Linked DNA regions of Prosthecobacter sp.. The protein of the gene in region 1 interacts with the protein of each later gene in a pairwise test. Links are inferred from orthologs where the notes say so. Each region holds a gene or a part of one and is shown on either strand. Other genes may lie near its edges.

Evidence for each region. The genes of interacting proteins can lie anywhere in the genome.
Region 2: the proteins of dnaE (region 1) and dnaN interact in binary tests that used the Escherichia coli proteins (3 or more experiments, as listed by UniProt). The link is inferred for Prosthecobacter sp. from one-to-one orthologs.

The regions. Positions count from the first base shown.
Region 1 is NZ_JAXMIH010000006.1:74,902-83,761, reverse strand. Bases 2,558-6,622 are described here. They hold dnaE (DNA polymerase III subunit alpha), read left to right. Parts: upstream 2,558-2,903; coding sequence 2,904-6,422; downstream 6,423-6,622. Other genes in these bases: U1A53_RS03185 (ElyC/SanA/YdcF family protein), read right to left, coding at 6,424-6,622; U1A53_RS03195 (hypothetical protein), read left to right, coding at 2,558-2,849. Outside these bases: tRNA (N6-isopentenyl adenosine(37)-C2)-methylthiotransferase MiaB, read left to right, coding at 1-479; U1A53_RS03205 (GNAT family N-acetyltransferase), read left to right, coding at 476-1,018; U1A53_RS03200 (adenylate/guanylate cyclase domain-containing protein), read right to left, coding at 982-1,908; more of U1A53_RS03195, read left to right, coding at 2,175-2,557; more of U1A53_RS03185, read right to left, coding at 6,623-6,954; 23S rRNA (guanosine(2251)-2'-O)-methyltransferase RlmB, read left to right, coding at 7,171-7,740; U1A53_RS03175 (hypothetical protein), read right to left, coding at 7,803-8,582; U1A53_RS03170 (endo-1,4-beta-xylanase), read right to left, coding at 8,632-8,860. UniProt on the Escherichia coli protein: DNA polymerase III is a complex, multichain enzyme responsible for most of the replicative synthesis in bacteria. This DNA polymerase also exhibits 3' to 5' exonuclease activity. The alpha chain is the DNA polymerase catalytic subunit.
Region 2 is NZ_JAXMIH010000008.1:671,428-676,817, reverse strand. Bases 1-2,993 are described here. They hold dnaN (DNA polymerase III subunit beta), read right to left. Parts: upstream 2,050-2,993; coding sequence 952-2,049; downstream 1-951. Other genes in these bases: U1A53_RS11150 (hypothetical protein), read right to left, coding at 2,156-2,845; U1A53_RS11160 (hypothetical protein), read right to left, coding at 429-920; U1A53_RS11165 (prephenate dehydrogenase/arogenate dehydrogenase family protein), read right to left, coding at 1-313. Also shown: U1A53_RS11140 (hypothetical protein), read right to left, coding at 3,014-4,729; dnaB (replicative DNA helicase), read left to right, coding at 4,913-5,390. UniProt on the Escherichia coli protein: Confers DNA tethering and processivity to DNA polymerases and other proteins. Acts as a clamp, forming a ring around DNA (a reaction catalyzed by the clamp-loading complex) which diffuses in an ATP-independent manner freely and bidirectionally along dsDNA.

The DNA.
Region 1 (8,860 bases):
AACTCGTGCAGCGCATTCGCGCGGCGCGTCCAGACATCGCGGTGACGACGGATGTGATCGTGGGCTTCCCCGGTGAGACGGAGGAGCACTATCTGGAGACGCGAAAACTCTTTGAAGACATCCGTTTCGACAATGCCTTCGTGTTTCGTTACTCGAAACGCCGTGGCACGCCTGCGGCGGAGATGGAAGAGGCGATGCAGGTGCCTGAGCGCGTGAAAGAGGAGCGAAACCAGGATTTGCTGTCGCTGGTGAATAGCATCGCACTGCCGATGTATGACGCGCTCGTGGGCAAGGATGTCGAGATTTTATGCGAAGGGCCGAGCAAGACGAATGAGGCGCGGCTCACCGGTCGCACGGGTTCCAATCGTATCGTGGTCTTTGAAGGCAATCGTGATCGCCATGTGGGCGAGATTTTCAACGTGCGCATCACGGAGGCGGCCAATTTCACCTTGTTTGGTGATCCGGCGTTATTGGCATGAGTGCGAAGCTTCAAATCGAGCTGCAGCCGCTCTCGCGAGAGCATGTGGCGTCGTTTTGCCGGCTGGTGGTGGCGTTGGCGGAGTTTGAAAAACTTCCGCCGCCGGAAGAAGCAGCTCAGGCGAGATTAATCGAAGATGCGCTGGGGGCGAAGCCTCGTATTGAAGTGTGGCTGGCGTTTGTGAGCGAGGATGCTGAGCCTTGCGGCTACATGATCCTCGTGGAGACGTATTCGAGCTTTCTAGCGCTTCCGACATTGTATCTCGAAGACCTGTTTGTGCTGCCGGAGCGGCGTAAAGCCGGTGTGGGTGGCACTTTGCTAAAAAAAGCCGTGTGCCTCGCGCATGAGCGCGGTTGTGGCCGCATGGAGTGGACAGCCCTGGACTGGAATGTGAACGCGCAGCAGGTCTATGAGCAACGTCTTGGCGCGAAGCGCATGGGCGAGTGGCTGCTCTACCGAATGACGCGGGATGACATGGCCTCGTATCTGGCCGCCGGCAGCGGTCAGAGCGACACCGTCGGGAAATCCAGCAGCGAGTAAACTTCGACGGGTTCCGGTTGTCCTTTGACGGGATGCACGCCTGCGTTTTGATAAAGCTGCTGTCCTTCGGGCCAGCCATGCAGGAATGGGGCACCGGCGAGCACGGGCACCTGGAGTTTGCGGGTCAGGCTTTCGATACGGAAGGTCACGTTCACCGCCTCACCCACGGCAGTGTTCACCCCGCGACCCATCGCGCCGAGCGCCACATCACCGATGTTCAACCCGACGTGACAGTGAACTTCCAGATTCATGTTCTCCCGCAGCCATTTGCGCTTGGGCGAGTTGCCAGCGTCGGGACTGCTGAGCAGCTTGGCGGCCTCGGTGGCCCTGACGCGGGTGGTGTGGTCGTCACCGGGCCAGTAGGCAAAGACACCGTCGCCGATGAATTTGTCGATGATGGCATCGCGAGATTTCAGCACCTGCTCACACTGCGCATACCATTCACGTAGCATGGCGGCGACTTCTTCGGCACTGAGCTGGGCGGAGATGGAGGTGAAATTGCGCAGGTCGCCGACCAGCAGCGTGGCCTTCACGGTCTTCACCGGCAGGGCGATGGTGTGGAGCGATTGAGTGCTGACGTTGCTGGACTCGCTCGGGGGGCGCTCTTCATCCTGGCTGTCGAAAACAAAAATGCTGGTGCCGAACTGCACGCGGTCACCATGGCGCAGCGCGCGCGCGGTGGTCACGGCCACGTCATTGACGAAGCTGCCGTTCGCGCTGCCAAGGTCAGAGACCCAGAACAACTGCCCATCACGCCGGATCGTGGCATGCTGGCGCGACACACCGCCGTCCAGCAACCGGATGGAAGCATCCGGGCTGCGACCGATCAGGTTGAAGTCCTCCAGGACAATCTCCTGACCTTTCTCGACTGATTTGAGTGTGGCTCCCATGCGGGTTGGTTGCTGAATATCTTTTTGAAGCAATTTGCGCACCATTAGTCAAGCGCGGTCATGCTCTAGCTACAAGGTTTTTCGCAGCTTCTTTCTTGGAGAAAAATCGTTGGCTGGAAAAACAACCCTCCAATCGGATCGAAACCTGTGACCACGATGCATTTGCCATTTGGCGCGAGCATCTCCACCATGTGCCCATGCTTCTTCGAATTTTCCGCAGACGACTCCTAAGAATCGTCTTTCCGGTCGTCACGGCCGCCACAGGCATGGCACGAGCCCATGTGGTTCCCAGCATGACCGTCGAAGCGGATTTTGCCGCCGATCAGAGCTACGTTCTGCGCATCAATGTGGATCCACGAACCTTCCTGGCCGCTGATCCCACAACGCTGCCCCCCGTCCCCGCCTCATGGTACCGGGAGCAGACACCGGATCAGATGGCCGCCACGCATCAGAAAGCGCAGGAATACCTCTCCAGTGCGCTCGGCGTGCTGTTTGGAGGTCAAAAAAGCGTCCTGCCCGCCTGTGAGGTCCAGGCCATCGACGGAGCCGACAACACGCCGTTCAAAGAGGACACTCAGGAGGTGCATTTGCTCGCCACCGTCAAAGGGCGGGTGCCAACAGGGGCGGCCACATTCCAGATCGAGTTTGCCAAAGACGCCAACACCAGCCTGATCCTGCTGCACACCCAGGCGGGGAAAGCCGAACTGCGTCCGCAGGTGATTTTTCCGGGTGAAACTAGCCGGGCTTTTCAGTTCACCCAGGCTGCCGAACCTCCTCCCGCATCCCCGGCACCACTTCCGCCTTCCAACTCCAATCGTCTTTACCTCATCATCGCGCTCTCCGTTGCCTGCATCATCGTCACTGTCGGCTGGCAGTTGTTGAAGCGTTATCGCCACCATCACCGGCTCCACCGAAGGCCGCGTAGCGATGGCCCATTGTGAACAACTCCCTCTTGTTCACCTCTCCGAAACGGGGTTAGTCCTGCCCCCCGCCGCATGCCCGATTCCTTCGTCCATCTCCACCTGCACACCGAATACTCGCTCCTCGACGGAGCCGTGCGCATCGACACGCTCATGAAGCGTGTGAAGGAGCTGGAAATGCCCGCCGTTGCCATGACCGACCACGGCAATTTGTATGGGGCGATCGATTTCTACATGGCCGCCAAGAAGGCCAAGGTGAAGAGCATCCTCGGCTGCGAGGCCTATCTCGCGCCAGGCTCGATGATGGACAAAAACGAGGTTCCTGGCCGCAAACGCTCCTCCCACCTCACGTTGCTCGCTTCAAGCAACGAGGGCTTCGACAATCTCTCCAAACTCATCACCAAAGGCCATCTCGAAGGCCAGTGGTACAAGCCCCGCGTGGACAAAGATGCCCTGCGCGAACATTCCAAGGGCCTCATCTGCCTCAGCGGCTGCATCAACGGCGAGATCAACGAATTGCTGCTCTCCGACCGCAAGGACGAGGCCGAAAAGAGCCTGCAGGAGTTCCGTGACATTTTCGGTCCCGAGAACTTCTACCTCGAAATCCAGGACCACAACATGGAGGCCCAGCGCAAAAGCGCCCGGCAGATGGTCGAGTGGGGAAAGCAGTACGGCCTCAAAACCGTCGCCACCAACGACGTCCATTTTTTGAACCGCAACGATCACGAGTCCCACGACATCATGATCTGCATCGGCACCGGTGCGAGCATCTACGATCAGAACCGCATGACCTACTCCCCGGAGGTCTATTTCAAGACTGCCGAGGAAATGCGCGCGCTTTTTTCCGAGGTGCCCGAGGCCTGCGACGCCACGCTGGAGATCGCCGAGCGCTGCGATCTCAAGATCCATCTCGATTCCACCTCCATCGAACGCTACCCGCAGTATCCGATGCCTGACGGCGGCGATCGCAATGAATACCTGCGCAAGCTCACGATGGAAGGCCTGGAGCGCCGCTATGGCCGTGATCGTGCGCTCAATGACGAGGTGCTGCACGAGCGCATGGAGGTCGAACTCGCCTTGTTGAAGGAAAAAAACTTCACCAGCTACTTCCTCATCGTCTGGGACTTCATCAACTGGGCGCGCGAGCACGACATTCCCGTCGGCCCGGGCCGCGGTTCCGCCGCCGGATCGCTCGTCGCCTTCTGCCTCGCCATCACTGACATTGACCCGTTGCGCTTCGAACTGGTGTTCGAGCGATTCCTCAATCCCGAGCGTGTCAGCCCGCCCGACATCGATATCGACTTCTGCCAGACACGCCGCCCGGAAGTCATCCAATACGTTCGCGAGAAGTACGGCGATCTCAGCGTCTGCCACATCATCACCTTCGGCACGATGGGTGCCAAATCGGTCATCCGCGACGTGGGTCGCGTGCTCGGCTGGAGCTACGGCGACAGCGATACGCTGTCAAAGATGATCCCGAACGAGCTGAACATCGACCTGGAGGAATCGGTGAAGAAAAACCCCGAACTCGCCGCGAAGCTCGAAGCCGACACCAACGCGCAGGAGCTTTGGCGGCACGCCACCTTCCTCGAAGGTCTCACACGCGGTGTCGGTGTTCACGCCGCCGGCGTCGTCATTGGCGACCGCAGACTGGACAACTTCATCGCCCTCACGCGGGACAAGGAAGACGCCATCCTCTCGCAATACGCGATGAAGCCGCTCACCGAGCTCGGCATGCTCAAGATGGACTTCCTCGGCCTCAAAACGCTGACGGTGATCCACGAGGCCGAGTATTGGATCAACAAGCGCGTTCCCGGCTTCAAAGTGGCCGATGTGCCTCTCGAAGACACCAAGACCTTCGATCTCATCAAACGCGGCGAAACGGTCGCCGTGTTCCAGATGGAATCTGGTGGCATGGTCAACACCTGCAAGCAGCTCGGCCCGGATACCATCGAGGAAATCATCGCTATCCTCGCACTGTATCGCCCGGGCCCGATGCAGTTCATTCCGGACTACATCAAACGCAAAAAGGGCGAGGAGAAGGTCGAGTATCCGCATCCGCTGCTCGAAAAGATCGCCAAGGAGACCTACGGCATCCTGGTTTATCAGGAGCAGGTCATGCAGGCCGCCAACGTGCTCGCTGGCTTTTCGCTCGGACAAGCGGACTTGCTCCGTCGTGCCATGGGCAAGAAGGACGCCGCCGAAATGGCCCGCCAGCGCCTCATCTTCGTCGAAGGCTGCCTCAAGACGAACAACATCTCTGACAAGCAGGCCAACGCCGTCTTCGACTTGCTCGAAAAATTCGCGCAATACGGCTTCAACAAGTCGCACTCCGCTGCCTACGGCATCGTGACGTATCGCACGGCCTACTTGAAGGCGAACTACCCCGTCGAGTTCATGGCGGCGGTGCTGAGCTACGAAATCAGCAATCCCGACAAGATAGCGAACTTCGTCAGCGAGTGCTTTGAGATGGGCATCAAGGTGTTGCCGCCCGACATCAACAAATCCGCGCTCAAGTTCGCGCCCGAACGCTTCGAGACCGAGGAGGAAAATCCCAACGCCATCCGCTATGGTCTCAGCGCCATCAAAAACGTTGGTGAAGGCGCCATGGAGGCCGCCATCGAGGAGCGAACCAAAAACGGCCCCTTCACCAGTCTCGAAGACTTCGCCGCGCGACTCGACAACCGCGCTGTGAACAAGAAGCTCATGGAAGCGCTTGTGAAATCGGGAGCCTTCGACTTCACCGGCGAGCTGCGCGCCGTCATGTTTGCCAAATTGGAGCAGGTGCTGGCCTCCGCCGCGTCGATGCAGAAGGACAAAAAATCCGGACAAGGCGGTCTCTTCGATGATTTCGATCTGGCGAAGCCCAAATCGAAGAAAAACGAACTTGAGACGCCTTCCATTGTGTGGAGCACGGACGAGGTGCTCGCCTTTGAAAAAGAACTGCTCGGCTTCTATGTCAGCGGCCATCCGCTCGACAGCTACCGCGGCCATTTCGACTCGGTGAAGCTCACCAAGATCGCCGCCATTGAGGAGATCGACACGAAGGAAAAAGCCAGTACCCACACCATCGCCGGCATTTTGAGCCAGCTTGAGGTGCGCTACTCGAAAAAGGACAACCGGGCCTTTGCCACCTTCAAAGTGGAAGACTTCACCGGCGTGCAGGAGATGATGTGCTGGAGCGACGACTACGAGAAGCTCAAGGACGTGCTCGCCGATGGTGCCGTGATGGCCTTCCGCATTCGTGTCAGCAAGGATCAAAAGACCGACGGCAATCGCGTCACCTGCAACGACGCAAAGCCGCTCAAGCCCAAAGCCGCCAAACCCCGCAACGCGAACGATCCCGATCCGTCGCTGCCCGCGCCACCGAAGCCGCCCGCGCCGCCCAAACCGATTGTCCTGCGCCTTAACACCCGCCAGCACGATGAGACCGATCTCGAACGCATCCACGAGGTTCTCTCTCAATTCCCCGGCACTCTTCCCGTCTTCCTCGAGATCAGTCAAAACGGCCACAAGGCCCGTTTGGAAGTGGGCGAGGAACTGCGTGTCACCCCCAGCCCTGATCTGCGCCGTGCGCTAACAGTTTGGTTGTAGGTCACTCCACCGGCACCGCGACCTTCTCGCCGAGAAACTTCGGCCGTGTGCCGAGCACGTTCACATCCAGCACCGCCTTCACGCAGGCCAGTTTCTCGCGTAGGAACGTCTTCACCGACAGTGTCACCGGCACGGCCTTCGCGTTCAAGCCCCACGCTTCGATCTCAAATGCCCGAGCCAGATAGATCGCCCGCGCATTATGAAATCCCTGTGAAACAAAAATCAGCCGCTGCTGCCCGAACACTTCCTTGGCCCGCACCACCGAGTCCAGAGTGCGGAAACCTGCGTAATCACACACAATCCGCGACTCAGGCACGCCCATCTGCACCAGCACGCGCTTCATCTCCGTCGGTTCATCGTAACCCCGCGTGCCATTGTCTCCGCTGACGATCAACGCCTTCACCTTGCCCGCCTTGAACAACGCGGCAGCCGCTTCCATGCGCGGGAGGAAGAACAAATTGGCCCTTCCATCGGCCAAGCGCGGTGAAGTGCCCAAAACAACCGCCACCGGAGCCTCTGGCACCGCTTTCATGTCATCGAAACAGCTCCCTTTCGCCGTTCTCGCGACCCACCACTCGCACCCAAACACGAATGCGACACCCAGCGCCGCCAAAACGGCGATTCGCGACCACCAACGCTTGAGAGATGCCTTCATCTCAAACTCCTCCCGTCACTTCACACAGCCTTCAAGCCCGCGCTTCTATCATTTTGCCAAATCCCATTCACGGCCCACTATCCACTGAATCTCATGCGTCCCCAACAACCCATCGCCCGTCAGAACCGCCACTCCAGCTCCGACAACAAGGTGCGCATCTATGAGGAGGGCGACATCGCCACGTTGCTCGAAGGCAAGGAAAGTCCGCTGGTGCTCATTCTCGACTGCGTGCAGGACCCGCATAATCTCGGTGCCTGCCTGCGCACCGCTGACGCGGCCGGTGTCTGTGCTGTCATCATGCCGAAGGACAAATCCGCGCCGATCAGTGAAACCGTCGTGCGCGTGGCCTGCGGCGGGGCGGAGAACATCCCGCTCATCCGCGTGACCAATCTCGTCCGCGCGATGGACAAGCTCAAGGAACTCGGCATCTGGCTCGTCGGCACAGGCGATGAAGCCACGCAGAGCCTCTACGACATCGACCTCAAAGGCGGCATCGGCATCGTCATGGGCGCGGAAGGCCCCGGCATGCGCCGCCTCACCGGGGAGCACTGCGACTTCCTCGTTAAGATCCCCATGGCAGGCAAAGTCGAATGTCTCAACGTCTCCGTCGCCACCGGCGTGTGCTTGTTTGAGTGCGTGCGCCAGCGACAGCCGAAGAAGTGAAGCCTCTGAGTATTGTAGTCCCGCCTTTAGGCGGCTCTGGAGTGACCGGCTAAAAACTCAGATCAAAACGGCGCAGGCCCAAACAGTAGGTCTTTGATGTCTTGATCGCCCACAGACGCGCTGTCACGGCGACCACGAGGCGGCGGTGGTCCCGGACCTCCACGGCGCTGCTCCGGCTCCTCCGGAGTCTTGCCGAGCACGATGTCCCAAGTGCCGACGAGTTCCTGGCTCTCCTTGCTGACCGGTTTGAACTCACGAATCACCGAAAGGCGCTGCGCATCGGTGCCCATGCCACGCAGGATGCCATCGCGGTCATTCTGCGGCACACCGGCGATGAACAACTGGGTGGTCAGCATGCGCTTGTCGCCTTGTTTCACCGCGATGTGCCAGTGAATCGTGCGGCCCGTGTAGAGGCCGGGTTTGATCGTGCGGAAGCGGTACTCGCCCTTCGCGTTCGTGGTGATCTTGCCAAAGCCCTGAAACTGTGGATCGCGCTCCTTGCCCTTCTGCGTGCCACGGCTGTGGATGTAGCAGCCGTTCGTGTCTGCCTGCCAGAGTTCGATGACGTGATTGGAAAGCGGCTTGCCATCCGCATTCAGCAAACGCCCGCCAAACTCCGTCACGATGCCGCCTGCGGGCGCTTTGCCGCCGATGATCTGCGTTAAATCGTTGTCCTGATCCAGCGGTAGATGGTCGGGATAATACGGCCCCTCCGTCGCACGCGGCGTGAGTGCGAGCGCCTCGGCGTAAAGATCGCTCGTGATGATGCCGCCAGTGGTGAGAAGCAGGCTGCGGAGAAGGGCGCGGCGGCTTTGCGGAATGTGGAAGAAGGTCGTGTTCATGGTGTTCCTTGCTTCAACTTTGATTGTCGGATGTGGTTTCGGGGTTTCCTCACCACTGTGGTTTCAAAACGACCGGCTTTTGGCCCGCCGCATGCACCTCATACCAGCCGGGGAAGCCGCGCCATTTCACCATGCCGTTCGCGTCGGTCATCAATGTCACCTCGGTGCGCCATTTTCGACCGATCCATTCCTCCAGCACCTCACCACGCTTGCGGATGCTCCAGTCCTTGTTCCATGAGGCCGCCTCTGGTATCCAGTGCGAGCCTTCCCAGAAGCCC
Region 2 (5,390 bases), on another replicon or contig:
CGCTGCCTTTCACACTGCCCACGTCGGTCACGATCAAATCATCCGCCAGGTCGCATGAGGCGATCTGGCGTGCGATGTCCGGCATGTGCTGGATCGGCATGCACAGCACGGCCAGAGAAGCGTCTCGAATGGTTTCGGCAATGTCGGTGGAGGCAGTGACGGCGGGCAGCTCCCGCCTGACCTCCTGCACGGCGTCCTCACGGCGTGCCCAGACGCGGATTTCCATGCCTGGCATGCGCTGCTGGATTGTTTTGACCAGCGATCCGCCAAGCAAACCGGGGCTGAAGATGGCGATGGAACGTTCGATGGACACGAAGCGAAGAAGGGGAAGGCATTCCACGGCACGAACGGGGTCGGCCAACAGAAATCAAGGCTTCCTCACGCCGCGCTCGATTTGACTGGACGATCCCTGGCGACCGGGCCGGGGATCAAGGCACGCGGAAGATTTTGCCGGTGTATGGGCAGCGAGCCTTCTGGCCGGACTGGAAGTCGCGCACATCAATGGCCTGACCATTTGGATCAAACGGGCTTTTCACAAAGCCGGGCTTGCCCGTAATGCGGGTAGCAAAGGGAATCTCGGCGGGAGCAGGAGGCGGAGTCGGATTGGTGGGCGGAGTGTTGCCAGGAGGTGTGACCGTCACCGGAGGCGGGGCTGTGGTTGCACCAGTCGTTGGTGGAGGTGTGACGTTGTCACCCGTCACTGGAGCATTGGGATTCGGTGGCTGCACTGCCGCAGCATTGGGATCCGCCATGTTCACCCCTTCGAAGTACTGGGTCTGCTCTGGTGGCACGCCATAACGAGGCGGCACATCAAGCGAACGACCACGCGGGCCTCTTGGCGGAGGAGGTGTGGGACCGTAGCATGCGGTCAAACTGGAGGCGATCGCTAACAGCAAGAAGGCTTGCAGGTGACGTTTCATGGCGTGTTCAGGTTGGGGAAAAATGGCGGGATCAGGCGTTCACACGCATGGGCATCAGCACATAGAGGAAGTTCGTGCCGCTGCGCAGCACGCCGGGGCTGATTTCATCAATGAGATGCAGATGAACCTCGTCGGCACTCAGGTTTCGCAGCGGAGCCATCGCAAACTCCGGATTGAAGGCGATGGTGATCGACGCGCCCTTGTAATTGATGGCCAGCGTTTCACGCGCCTCACCCACATCAGGCGAGGAAGCAACGATTTCGACGCTGCCGGGCGTGAAGATGAATTTGATCGAATTGGATTTTTCCGTGACGAGCAATGACACACGTGAAATGGCCCGGAGGAAAGCCTCGCGCTCCAGCGGGATGCGCTCCTTCGATTCGCCGGGGATGACCTGACGGTAGTTCGGGTAGTTGCCGTCGATGAGCTTGCTGACGAGCAGGCTGTCGCCGAGATCGAAACCGACCTGAGAACCGGTGACACGAATGGCCACTTCGCCAGAGTCGCCCAGCAGGCGGGAAAGCTCGTTCACGGCCTTGGTGGGCACGATGATATCGATTTCCTGGCTCTGCGGGAACTCCAGCTCCTGCTCGACCATCGCGAGGCGGCGGCCATCAGTGGCGACCATCGTGAGGGCGTTGTCCTTGAAGGAGAACAGGATGCCGTTGAGCACGTAGCGCGTTTCGTCAGTGGAAATGGCGTAACTGGTCTTGCGCAGGCAATCGCGCAGCACCTGCTGCTCGATGCGGAACTCACGCGCATCATCGAAGCGGGGCAACGCGGGGAATTCCTCGCTGGTAAGGCCGAGCACTTTGAAATAGCTGGGACCGCTGCGGATGGAGGCGACGTTTTTCTCATCGACCTTCACTTCAATTTCCTCCGACGGGAGTTCGCGGATGATGGTGGCCAGCCGGCGTGCCGGGAGGGTGGTGGCGCCGGGCTCATCGACCTCGGCAGGCACTGAACAGGTCACACCGACATCGAGATCGGTGGTGGTGAGTTCGAGCATGCCATCCTTCGCCTTGAGCAGGACATTGGAGAGAATGGCGAGTGTGGTGCGCGAACTGACCACGTGCTGAACCTGGTTGATGGCTCCCAGGAAGGATTCCTTGCTGATGGTGAACTTCATATAAAATGCCTGCTTTGGGGCGATTTGTTAACAAACCCCGATGAAACGGCAAGGATATTGAGCGGAAAAATCCGGGTGTCTAACTGCAATCTGAATTCCTTCATATTCAGGGCGGACTCAGTTTTCGTGGTGAGGACTCAAATCGGGCCGGGACGGAAACGCCAAAAACCTGAGGTTTGGTCTGCGGAACAGGTGATGCCGCCGGGGCCAGATGGTTGAAGAAATCGTCAAAACGCAGGCTGCATTGCAGGCGGCGCTGGCTGCCATCAATCTTCGGATTCACCTGAATGACAGCTTCGGCAAAGGGTGCTTGTGACTTGATCGCCTGGGCACGCGTGCGGGCTTCTTCAAGACTGAGTGTTTTGTCCTTGATGACGGCGTTCAGGTTTTCGAGGGCCGCCTTGGTGACCGGGTGCCATAGCCTGGCCCAGACTTCAGGCGTCACCGTCACCGTCTGCACGTTCGTCCAACGCTTTTCCGCAGGTGTCTCCTGCTCCCAGAATCCAACGATGAGCAGAAAAGCCTCGTCGATCTCAAACTGCCGCAATGCATCTCCCAGGCCAATGGGCGTGCCATGCTTGGCAGCTTTGGGGTTCACGGGAATGCGACCGTGATCAGGATTGGCCTCGGCGGGGATGTCCCATTTTTGCGTGTAATTCTTTGGCTGATAGCCGCCAAAGAAGGTGTCGCGCAGCCATTGCTCAAACAGCAGGCCGTGACTTTGCACTTCGCGCGCGGCGGAATCCGGCGGCAGAATGATGGCGGCCGCCATAAAAAGGATCAGCAGTGGCTTCATGGCGGTGATCCTGTGCGAGGTTTGGTGGAGCATAGCGGGTTCGAACCGCTGACCTCCTGCATGCCATGCAGGCGCTCTACCAACTGAGCTAATGCCCCGGAAATAAAACCGGCTCCCCTTGGATTTGGGGAGCCGGAGACTAGCAAAGGCGTCTGTTTTGACAAGCGCTTATTTCTTCTTTGAAGCACCACCTTTGGTGGGAGCGGCTTCAGGAGCCGGAGCTGCAGGCGCAGGTGCACCCGCCTGAGGCTTCGGCAGTTTCTCATAGATTTTTTTCGACTCGGCCTTGTCAGCATCAGACATTTTGGCTTCGAGCTGGGCGATCACGTTTGCAGTCACATCAATATCCGCCTTGTTGCCGCTGGCTTTGGCAAGGTCATCCGCCTGCTTGGCGTAGGCCCAAGCGCGTGGAAGCTCCGGTGTGCCGGGAACCACACCCACTGCATACAGGTTGGCAAGACGGAGCATGGCCAAGGCATTGCCCTGCTGGGCTGCGTCCGAGAAATGGCCTGCGGCCACCGTGCGGCTCTGACGCACACCAGCGCCCTGTTCATAGAGAATGCCGAGGGCAATCTGGGCAGGAGCAAAACCCATGTCGGCGGCACGCTGATACCAGCCTGCTGCAGCCACAAGGTCCTGAGTGGTGCCCGTGCCGTTGGCATAGAGGCCGGCGAGACGGTTCATGGCCTGCGCGATGCCGGCAGTAGCGGCCTTCATGTGGAAGGTGAAGGCTTTCACTGGATCCTTGTCCACCACAGTGCCGGTTTCATAATAGACGCCGACATTGTAGAAGGCTTCGGCCAGGTTGTTCTGCGCCGCGAGGCGGTAGAGGTCGAGGGCACTCTTGGGGTTTGGCTGGATCAAGACGTTCTCTTTGTCGTCACGCTTGCCCTTGGGATCTTTGACAATGCCGGTTTCAAACGCGTTGCCGAGGCGGAAGAGCGCCTGCGGATCGTTGCCGTTGGCGGCCTTGGTGTAGTATTCAAATGCCTTGGACACATCCTGCTTCACGTCAGCGCCATCAGGTCCGACACCATTTTCATAAATCTGGCCGAGAATGCGGTTTGCGGCAGCAAGACCTTTTTCGGCAGAGTCATTGAACATCTTCAGGGCGGCGGCCACATCCTTCTTCACCAGCTTTGGACTTTCCTTGGTGTCAGGATCGCCATTCAACAAACGAGCACCGTAGGTGCTGAGGGCGACTGCATTGCCCTGCTTGCCTGCTTCCATGAGGTAGTCGAGCGCCTTCTGATGATCCTGCGGGACGCCTTCCACGCCTGCGGAGTAAAGCTGTGCCAGGCCAAGAGTGGCTTCGCCGTCACCAGCCTTGTTGCCTTTGTCGAGCAGTTCCTTTGCTTTCGCTACGCTCTTTTCGACCACTACCACTCCTTTATCGCCTTCCGTGACACCTTGCAGGTGCAACTGGGCAAGCATCCGGCGGGCGACCTTGTTGTCGGCGGTTTCGGCTTCCTTGATCAGTTTGATGGCTTCCTTCACAGCGTCTGGGTTTTGCGCACCGGCCTGCATCAGTACTTGGGCGAGCTCCGATTTCGCGAGGATCTGGCCTTTGTCGGCAGCCTTGCGAAAAAGTGCCGCCACTTCATTGATGTTCGCACCGCTGAGCACGCCCCAATGGGCCAGCGCGTAGATGGCGTCTTTGTCATCCTTTTGAGCCAGCTCGCGGACCTTCGCGACGGCGTCATTGAATGACTTGTTGATGTCCGTGTTGTTGGCTCCTGGATTTGCCTGAACTTTGTCCTGTTCGGACTTGAGGCTTGTCAGGATCTCGACAAATGCGGGGGAGGCTCCGGGCATATCGGCAGTATCGATGCCTGCGACCGCGACGAGAGCCGCGAGTTTGAGTTTGAGGGCTGTGAGTAACATATATGGTTGTTAGTGAGAGGGGGGGCGTTTGACCCGGCTTTTCGGGAAGCGTTCATTTTTCAGGATAAACCCCAATTAAATCAAGCATTAGCTAAAGTTTTTTGCTTGGGATGACCAAACCATCTCCACAGCCGGCTGGCATTGACTCCCTCCCCCCGCCCTGCCATTCTGGCTATCCTACCCATGGCCGACACTTCTCCCACCAGCGCTGCCCCCCCCGTCTCTGCCAGTGGTGCCTCCACTCCTTCGCGAGGCCCGGAAAACTTCAAAAAACGCAACGAAATCCCCTCCGCAGAGGAACTTCTCGCCTCCTTCAACCGCGCCCTGCCCTTCAGCGATGAGGCCGAGAAAGGCGTGCTTTCCTGCCTGCTCCAAGATCCCGTCGAGCGCCTCAGCGAATGCCGCGTAACGCTTCCCGCGCTCGCGTTTTACCACGACGCCAACCGTACCATCTACGAGAAGCTGCTGGAGTTTTACGACAAAAACCTGCCCGTCGATCCCGTCACGCTCACCCACGCGCTACGTGACCAGAACCTGCTCGACAAAGTCGGCGGTGCTGCCGCGATTTCGGAGCTTTTCGCCTTCGTTCCGATCCCCTCGCATTTCCCATATTATAAGAAGATCGTTCTCGACAAGCACATCCTGCGTGAACTCATCCACG